DNA from 2 places in the Serratia sp. BNK-23 genome. Region 1 is predicted to be linked to the other one. Evidence: predicted binding sites of a transcription regulator. Region 1 holds the regulator's gene; the other holds the start of a gene.
What was found. The regulator Fur, encoded in region 1, represses iron uptake genes when iron is present. The targets are predictions, from matches to a motif close to ATAATAATGAGAACNACTATCAA.
Positions count from the first base shown of each region.

Region 1 (5,054 bases):
ACCATCTTCTGATGCGTTCCCCGGCCTCGTCGCCGGGGGCAGTTAAGGGAATTCAACGATGAAAAAAATCATGCTGATGTTGGCGGCCGCCGCGCTCTTGAGCGCCTGCGCGCAACCCGCCGCGCCGCCGGAAGACGCCAAATTGAAGCAGGCTTACAGCGCCTGCATCAACACCGCCGAAGGCTCGCCGGAGCGTCTGCAGCCCTGCAAGGCGGTGCTGAACGTGCTGAAACAAGAGAAACAGCACCAGCAGTTCGCCGCGCAGGAAACGGTGCGGGTAATGGATTATCAGAACTGCATTATGGCGGTGCACAGCGGTAACGGTCAGGCTTACGACGCCAAGTGCGGCAAGCTGTGGCAAGAAATTCGCGATAACAATAATTAAGAAGGACGAGAAGATGAACGCATTCAAACTGAGCGCACTGGCCGCTTTGACGGCAACGATGGGATTCCTGGGCGGCATGGGTAATGCCATGGCCGATCAACAGCTGGTGGATCAGCTGAGCCAGCTGAAGCTGAACGTGAAAATGCTGGATAACCGCGCCGGCGAAAACGGCGTGGATTGCGCGGCGCTGGGCGCCGACTGGGCCTCATGCAACCGGGTGTTGTTCACCCTCAGCAACGACGGGCAGGCGATCGACGGCAAGGACTGGGTCATCTATTTCCACAGCCCGCGCCAGACCTTGCGGGTGGATAACGATCAGTTCAAGATCGCGCATCTGACCGGCGATCTGTACAAGCTGGAGCCGACCGCCAAATTCAGCGGTTTCCCTGCCGGCAAGGCGGTGGAAATCCCGGTGGTCGCCGAATACTGGCAGCTGTTCAGAAACGACTTCCTGCCGCGCTGGTATGCCACCTCCGGCGACGCCAAGCCGAAAATGCTGGCGAATACCGACACCGAAAACCTGGACCAGTTCGTGGCGCCGTTCACCGGCGATCAGTGGAAGCGCACCAAGGACGACAAAAACATTCTGATGACGCCGGCTTCGCGCTTTGTCAGCAATGCCGATCTGCAGACGCTGCCCGCCGGCGCGCTGCGCGGCCAGATCGTGCCGACACCGATGCAGGTGAAAGTGCACGCACAGGACGCCGACCTGCGCAAAGGGGTATCGCCGGATCTGAGCACGCTGGTCAAGCCGGCGGCGGACGTCGTCAACCAGCGTTTCGCGCTGCTGGGCGTGCCGGTTCAGGCCAACGGTTACCCGATCAAGACCGACATCCAGCCGGGCAAGTTTAAAGGCGCGATGGCGGTGTCGGGTGCCTATGAGCTGAAAATCGGTAAGAAAGAGGCGCGGGTGATCGGCTTCGATCAGGCCGGGGTGTTCTACGGGTTGCAGTCGATCCTGTCGTTAGTGCCGAGCGACGGCAGCGGCAAGATCGCCACGCTGGACGCCAGCGATGCGCCGCGCTTCCAGTATCGCGGCATTTTCCTTGACGTGGCGCGCAACTTCCATAAGAAGGACGCGGTGTTGCGTCTGCTGGATCAGATGGCGGCTTACAAGCTCAATAAATTCCACTTCCACCTGAGCGATGACGAAGGCTGGCGCATCGAGATCCCCGGTTTGCCGGAGCTGACGGAGGTCGGCGGCCAGCGCTGCCACGATCTGAGCGAAACCACCTGCTTGCTGCCGCAGTACGGCCAGGGGCCGGACGTCTACGGCGGCTTCTTCAGCCGTCAGGACTATATCGACATCATCAAATACGCCCAGGCGCGCCAGATTGAGGTGATCCCGGAGATCGACATGCCGGCGCACGCCCGCGCGGCGGTGGTCTCTATGGAAGCGCGCTACAAGAAACTGCATGCCGCCGGCAAAGAGCAGGAGGCCAACGAGTTCCGCCTGGTGGATCCGACCGATACCTCCAATACCACCTCGGTGCAGTTCTTTAACCGCCAGAGCTACCTGAACCCGTGCCTGGATTCCTCCCAGCGCTTTGTCGACAAGGTGATTGGCGAGATTGCCCAGATGCATAAAGAAGCCGGGCAGCCGATCAAAACCTGGCACTTCGGCGGCGATGAGGCGAAAAACATCCGCCTGGGCGCCGGCTATACCGACAAGGCGAAACCGGAGCCGGGTAAAGGCATCATCGACCAGAGCAACGAAGACAAGCCGTGGGCCAAGTCGCAGGTTTGCCAGACGATGATCAAAGAAGGCAAGGTGGCCGACATGGAACACCTGCCGAGCTACTTCGGCCAGGAGGTCAGCAAGCTGGTGAAGGCGCACGGCATCGACAGAATGCAGGCCTGGCAAGACGGCTTGAAAGACGCCGAGAACGCAAAGGCGTTCGCCACCTCGCGCGTGGGCGTCAACTTCTGGGATACGTTGTATTGGGGCGGTTTCGATAGCGTCAACGACTGGGCCAACAAAGGGTATGAAGTGGTGGTCTCCAACCCGGACTACGTCTACATGGACTTCCCTTACGAGGTGAACCCGGACGAGCGTGGTTACTACTGGGGCACCCGCTTCAGCGACGAGCGCAAGGTGTTCAGCTTCGCGCCGGACAACATGCCGCAGAACGCGGAAACCTCGGTCGACCGCGACGGCAACCACTTTAACGCCAAAAGCGACAAGCCGTGGCCGGGCGCCTACGGTCTGTCCGCTCAGCTGTGGAGCGAAACCCAGCGCACCGATCCGCAGATGGAATACATGATCTTCCCGCGCGCGCTGTCGGTGGCGGAACGCGCCTGGCACCGAGCCGGTTGGGAGCAGGACTATCGCGCCGGCCGTGAATACAAAGGCGGGGAAACCCACTTTGTCGACACCAAGGCGCTGGAGAAAGACTGGTTGCGCTTCGCCAATATCCTGGGCCAACGAGAACTGGCCAAGCTGGACAAAGGCGGCGTCGCTTACCGTCTGCCGGTGCCGGGCGCGCGCGTGGCGGGCGGCAAGCTGGAAGCGAATATCGCGCTGCCGGGATTGGGCATCGAGTACTCCACCGACGGCGGTAAGCAGTGGCAGCGCTATGATGCCAAGGCCAAACCGGCGGTCTCCGGCGAAGTACAGGTGCGCTCGGTCAGCCCGGACGGTAAACGTTACAGCCGCGCCGAGAAGGTCTAAGCCCGGCACATCGGCCTGTCGTCATGGCGGCGGGCCGCTTAACGAAGGGGGAATGCGTTCGCCCCCGCGCGTGCCGGCGTGGGGCGGATGTTGAAGTGAGAGCAGTACGTGGAGTCGCAGTGCCGCTGCAATTGTAGTATTTCATGACATGATCTTTCCCCGGCTTGCCCGGGGATTTTTTTGCCCGTTGTACGGCGGGCATAAAAAAACCGCCTCAATGTGAGGCGGTTTCTCATAGCCGGTGAGGCTTATTTCTTGTCGTGCAGCGATTCGTCTTCGCGGCAGTCACCGGTTTCACAGTGGCCGTACAGGTACAGACTGTGGTTGGTAAGCTTGATGCCGTGCTGCTTGGCGATATCACGCTGGCGCACTTCGATGGATTCGTCGCTGAATTCGATCACTTTGCCGCAGTCCAGGCAAATCAGGTGATCGTGGTGATGCTGTTGGGTCAGCTCGAACACGGACTTGCCGCCTTCGAAGTTGTGACGTGTCACAATGCCCGCATCGTCAAACTGGTTCAGTACGCGATAAACCGTTGCCAGGCCGATCTCTTCGCCCATATCAATCAGTTTTTTGTACAAATCTTCCGCACTGACGTGATGGCATTCCGGATTTTGCAGTACTTCCAGGATTTTGAGTCGCGGAAGCGTGACTTTTAAGCCGGCCTTCTTCAATGCGATGTTGTTGTCGGTCATGCGAATTCAGTCCTGTTACTATGCTAATCAAGTTGAGGCGTACTCGCCTGTGGCATCGGTCGGCACAAAGAGTTAATGCGTCTCATTATAGAACCGGTTGTACTAAATGGAAACCGCCGGTTGTTAACAAAGATATAATTGCACTATTGCATGTTTTGCATGCAACGCCTTGATGGATGGGATAAACCGATATCTCAGTCTACCGTGACGGGGTGGGAAGTTACAAATCTGTAGCTTCTATCGCAGCAATCCCTGTTGCCGATGACGGCCCTGTCGGCACACTATGCACTTTACAGGGCCTTTGTTCAACCTTTCGCCAGTCCCGGCGTTTAGCCGACGATATCGGCCAGGCTCAGCTCTTCGACAATCTGTTTGACCCAGGCGTCGACGCGCTCGTTGGTCAGCTCCGGCTGACGGTCTTCGTCGATCGCCAGACCGATGAAGTGGTTGTCGTCCGCCAGGCCTTTGGAAGCTTCGAAGTGGTAGCCTTTGGTCGGCCAGTGGCCCACGATGGCCGCGCCGCGCGGTTCGATGATGTCGCGGATGGTGCCCATCGCGTCACAGAAGTATTCCGCGTAGTCTTCCTGGTCGCCGCAGCCGAACAGCGCCACCAGTTTGCCGTTGAAATCGACTTCTTCCAGCGTCGGGAAGAAATCGTCCCAGTCACACTGCGCTTCACCGTAGTACCAGGTCGGGATACCCAGCAGCAGGATATCGAACCCTTCCAGGTCTTCTTTGCTGCTTTTGGCGATGTCGTGCACTTCAGAGACGTCGTCGCCAAACTGTTTCTGGAGAATTTTCTGGATCATTTTGGCAATGTTTTCGGTATTGCCAGTGTCGCTGCCAAAGAAAATGCCTACAGTAGCCATATCGCGTATAACCTTTAAATTCAATTAATTGCATTACTCGGCGCCGGCACTGCCGCCGATTAAAATGATGCCATGGCAAGAGCCTTTCGCCACGGTGGCGGGCGCCGACAGGCGCAGTCTCTTACCGGTAAATGCGTATCATGCCAGAAAGTGGCGCCGGGGTTTTATCGCATTTATGCGATGCCGAAGGATGAAGAAAAGCGTGGTCGATCCGGCGTTGTCCTTAACGCCGCGCCGCGCGTGCGGCCGAAGAGATCAATGTTCCGGCTGTTCTTCCGCCAGTTGCGCCAACAGCATCTGCTCGATGAGTTCGCTGCGGCTGATGTTGCGCTGTTCCGCCAGTTTGTTCAGGGCGTCCACCGCATCCGCGTTGATTTTCAGCTCTACGCGCCGCAATCCGCGCACTTTATCGCGCCGTAACTGATTGCGCTTAT
Region 1 is NZ_CP179900.1:3,703,373-3,708,426, reverse strand. Features, by position in the region: gene chiP (chitoporin ChiP) at 1-12, shown strand, start outside; gene chiQ (ChiQ/YbfN family lipoprotein) at 59-385, shown strand; gene ACMGF9_RS17685 (beta-N-acetylhexosaminidase) at 399-3,056, shown strand; gene fur (ferric iron uptake transcriptional regulator) at 3,305-3,751, opposite strand; gene fldA (flavodoxin FldA) at 4,081-4,620, opposite strand; gene ybfE (LexA regulated protein) at 4,876-5,054, opposite strand, start outside.

Region 2 (5,054 bases), 1.2 Mb from region 1:
GACGTATTCGCGGTTAAATTTGTTGTTAGTCATCAGATACAGCAACACGCCCGACAGGAAAGCGATGTCGGTCCCGGAGCGGATCGGCGTGTAGAAGTCCGCCACCGATGCGGTTCGGGTAAAGCGCGGATCGATCACGATCAGCTTGGCATTGTTGTGTATTTTGGCTTCCATCGCCCAGCGGAACCCCACCGGATGCGCTTCCGCCGCATTACCGCCCATGACGATAATCAAATTCGCGTTCTTGATATCAACCCAGTGGTTGGTCATCGCACCGCGACCAAATGTTGGAGCAAGACTTGCTACCGTTGGTCCGTGTCAGACACGCGCCTGGTTGTCTACGGCAAGCATGCCGAGAGCGCGACTAAATTTTTGCGACAGAAAACCGGTTTCGTTGCTGGCGGCCGAGGCGCACAGCATGCCGGTGGTCAGCCAACGGTTGACGGTAACGCCCTGGTCGTTGGTTTTGATGAAGTTGGCGTCACGATCTTCCTTCACCAGCTTGGCGATGCGGGTAAAGGCGTCGTCCCAGCTGATGCGCTGCCATTTGTCCGACCCTGGCGCCCGGTATTCCGGGTACTTGAGGCGGCTTTCGCTGTGGATGAAGTCAACCAGGCCGGCGCCTTTCGGGCAAAGCGCGCCGCGGTTTACCGGGTGATCCGGATCCCCTTCGATATGGAAAATGCTTTCTTTGGCGTTTTTGGCGCCATCACCAAGGCTGTACATCAACAGCCCACAGCCGACGGAACAATACGTACAGGTATTACGGGTCTCGCGGGCGCGCAGCAGTTTGTACTGCCGGGTTTCCGCCAACGCCACTTCGGGGGCAAAGCCCAGCGCGGCCACCGTCGTTCCTGCCATACCGCCAGCGCAGATCTTAAAGAACTGCCTTCTGCTGACCTGCATGGGGGTCTCCTTTACTCTCGATTGTCACATTGTTCAAATGCGCCTGCCCGCTAGCGCGGCAAACGCGAATGTCACTGTTGTTATGCTTGCTACGAACGCCGGCCATATTACCACAGCGTGCTTGTGGTTGTTACACACTCGTGCTCATTCAGTGAACGCATTGGCACATTTCGATACATTTCGGCGTTGGCGCTCCCTACAGTATAGAGAGTAACCAACGCGCCGGGGCGGCGGTTCGACGCGGCACCCCAGCGCCCTCTTCTATCAGCATGTTAACGCAACGATTTGTTCATTAACCACACAGTTCACAGGGCATTGATAATCATTTTCAATATCATTTAATTAACTATAATGATCCGACTGCTTACGCGGTGCTCGCCCTTTGCGCCGCCCATACACCACTGGAGATGATGATTATGAGTTATTCACTGCCATCCCTGCCGTACGCTTACGACGCACTGGAACCGCATTTCGACAAGCAGACGATGGAAATCCATCACACCAAACACCACCAGACCTACGTCAACAACGCCAACACCGTGCTGGAAGCCTACCCTGAGCTGGCCAAATACAGCGTTGAAGAGCTGATCCAGGATCTGGATAAAGTGCCTGCCGACAAACGCACCTTCATGCGTAACAACGCCGGCGGCCACGCCAACCACAGCTTCTTCTGGAAAAACCTGAAAACCGGCACCACGCTGGGCGGCGATCTGAAAGCGGCCATCGAGCGCGATTTCGGCAGCGTTGAGAAATTCCAGGAAGAGTTCGAGAAAGCCGCAGCCACCCGCTTCGGTTCCGGTTGGGCCTGGCTGGTGCTGAAAGACGGCAAGCTGGCCGTAGTGTCTACCGCCAACCAGGACAGCCCGCTGATGGGCGAAGCCGTCGCCGGCGCATCCGGTTTCCCAATCATCGGCCTGGACGTGTGGGAACACGCTTACTACCTGAAATATCAGAACAAACGCCCTGACTACATCAAGGCGTTCTGGAACGTGGTCAACTGGGATGAAGCCGCCGCGCGCTTCGCCGCGAAGAAGTAATTCGCCCCCGTTGATGAAGATGCCCGCCGCCGGCGGGTATTTTTTTGCCTGAAATCCGCTAAAGTTTGACCACTTCCTGCCGATGGTTTGTTCAATTGACGTTCGCCCGGAGAAGGAAAAACGCTATGGCGGCATTGCAAGCATTGGCAGGAAAGTTCACCCATCTCACCGTAGGTAAAAAGCTCGGCCTCGGCTTCGCGCTGTTGCTGCTGTTGGCGGTCGTCATCGCCGGCACCGGAGCGCAATATCTGCACATCATCGAATCCCGCGCCGATCGCATCGACTTCAGCAACCGGCTGAACGAGGAGATCAACCAGGCCAAATACAACCGCGCCATGTACGGCCAGACCTACCAGCCGGAGTATCTGCAGAACAACCGCGCCAATATCGATAACGCCGTCAAACTGATAGACCAGGGCCAGGCGTTGGATTGGGACGCCCAAAGCCGCAAGGATCTGCAGCGTCTGGTGACGCTGATTGGGGAATATCAGCAACAGCAAAAAATCTTTGAGCAGGCGGTCTCGGCGAAAGACGCGGTGCGCCAGAGCTGGAACATGTCGGAAGTGCAGGCCAGCCTGAGCCAGGTGGAGCGCCAGCTCACCAACGGCGATCTGCAGTTGGCCTTCATCCAGCTGAACCAGAAGCTGACCCAGGTGCGCTACGGCGCGCGCGGTCTGCTGCTGAGCCTGAACAAGGAAACCGAAGCGCCGCTGATGGCGGCCATCGACGACGCGCGCGACGCGGCCAACGCCTTGAGCCGCCGGGTCAGCGACGCGCAGCGCCCGCAGCTGCAGCCGCTGCTGGCCGCCCTGGACGATTACAAAAACCGTATCGCGGCCTACCTGCCGGCCTATGAGCACGAGCAGCAGATCAGCCGACAGCTCGGTGAACGCGCACAAGCGATCGGCACGCTGGTGAACGCCTTTATGCAGGACGAATTGGCGCAGACGCGCAGCAACATCAACCTGGCGCAGCTGCAGATGGGCATCACCACCCTGATCGCGATTATCGCCGGAGTGCTTATCGCCTGGCGCATCACGCTGCAGATCACCCGTCCGCTGCAAAGTACGCTGGCGATGGCGGAACGCATCGCCAGCGGCGATCTGCGCCAGGCGCAGACCAGCACCCGCCGCGATGAGTTGGGGCAGTTGCTGAACGCGGTGGCGGCGATGAGCCAAAATCTGCGCACCATGATTGAGAAGATCCAGATGGGGGTCAGCCAGGTCTCCACCGCCTCCGCGGAAATCGCCGCCGGCAACACCGATCTCTCTTCCCGCACCGAGCAGCAGGCGGCGGCGGTCGAGGAAACCGCCGCCAGCATGGAACAGCTGACCGCCACGGTGAAACAGAACGCCGACAACGCCCATCATGCCAATCAGCTGGCCACCGACGCCTCGCAGACCGCGCAACAGGGCGGCAAGCTGGTGGAGAACGTGGTCAGCACCATGCGCGATATTTCCAGCAGTTCGCAGCGTATCGCCGAAATTACTACCCTGATCAACGGCATTGCCTTCCAGACCAACATCCTGGCGCTCAACGCCGCGGTGGAAGCAGCGCGCGCCGGCGAACAGGGACGCGGCTTCTCGGTGGTCGCCAGCGAAGTGCGCAGCCTGGCGAGCCGCAGCGCCCAAGCGGCGAAGGAGATCGAAGGGCTGATCGCCGAATCGGTCAGCCGGGTGAAAACCGGCACCGAACTGGTGGAAAGCACCGGCAATACCATGGAGCAGATCGTCCGCTCGGTTACCCACGTGCGCGACATCATGGCCGAGATCGCCGCCGCCTCCGATGAACAGACGCGCGGCATCGCCCAGATTGGCCAGGCGATCGTCGAAATGGACCATACCACCCAGCAGAACGCCGCGCTGGTGGAAGAGTCCGCCGCCGCCGCCGATTCGCTGGAAGAGCAGGCCGACATGCTGTTGCAGAGCGTTTCGGTGTTCCGTTTGGCGGAGCAGACCGAACCCGCCGCCGTGAAAGCCGCCGCGCCGAAAGCGCCGGCCGTAAAACCCGCGGCCGCCAACGCCGCAGCGGAAGAGAACTGGACCACCTTCTGACGCCCGCAGGCGAGGAATATCCGTTCCTCGCCCTATCTTTGTGGCAACAGGTGGGTCGCGACTCCCCAATTCAACAAATTAAAACCAGAGGCGGTCGCATCAAGCATTGCGTAGCCGCAATTGCGATGACCGTATCTGCGGAGGTCCTCCTGCGGGTCAGCCCCTTTAAGCCACCAAATCAGTGCCTGCAGAGCATGGCCGTGCGTAACAACACCAAGCGTTTGATTTTGTCCATCGACAGCCAGATCGGACAGACAAGCCATCAGGCGCCAGGCAACCTCATAAGCATTCTCCCCTCCCGGAGCCGACGCCTCTGCCTTACCGGCAAAGAGGCACTGCGTCGCTTCTGGATAATCGCGCATGGCCTGCGCATAAGATAATCCTTCCAGTCGGCCAAAATCTTGCTCCTGCAAACGCTCATCCATTTGCACAGTGCAGCCACATCTCTCAGCCAACGTCTCCGCTGTCGTAAAAGCCCGACCAGCCGGTGAACTGATCAACAAAGTGACCGATAACATTTGCAAGCGAGCGCCAAGCCCAGCGATTTGACGTCGCCCCTCTTCTGTCAGCGGACTGTCACTTCGCCCCTGAATAATCCCCGAGCGGTTCCATTCTGACTCCGCATGCCTCAATACAATGAAACGCATGGTTTTTTCTCGACGATAAAAGCCTAAATATAGACAGGAAAAACACATCCTTCCGTACAGGTAAACGCCGGGTAGTGTACGGGCACAACTCAGGCTATGCTGAGCCCTCGACGCGAGACACGGAGGCGCACATGCATCACCCAGACGTTTACATCGGCAGCATCCAACCCTATGAAGGCGGGCGCCCCAGCGCCATCGCCAAACGCCAGGTGGATGGCGCCATCCGGCTCACGCAGCTCGGGCTGGAAGGCGACGAACAGGCCGAAAAAAGCTACCACGGCGGGCCGGACCGCGCGCTGTGTCACTACCCGCGCGAGCATTATGCCCACTGGCGCGAGCAGTTTCCGGCGCAGGCCGAGCAGTTTTGCGCCCCGGCCTTCGGCGAGAACATCTCCACCGAAGGGCTGACC
Region 2 is NZ_CP179900.1:4,910,870-4,915,923, forward strand. Features, by position in the region: gene fdnG (formate dehydrogenase-N subunit alpha) at 1-906, opposite strand, end outside; gene sodA (superoxide dismutase [Mn]) at 1,323-1,943, shown strand; gene ACMGF9_RS23335 (methyl-accepting chemotaxis protein) at 2,069-3,997, shown strand; gene ACMGF9_RS23340 (histidine phosphatase family protein) at 4,030-4,644, opposite strand; gene yiiM (6-hydroxyaminopurine reductase) at 4,776-5,054, shown strand, end outside.
Region 2: a site for Fur is predicted at 1,222-1,244, ahead of sodA (superoxide dismutase [Mn]). Genes of this name have one in related genera too.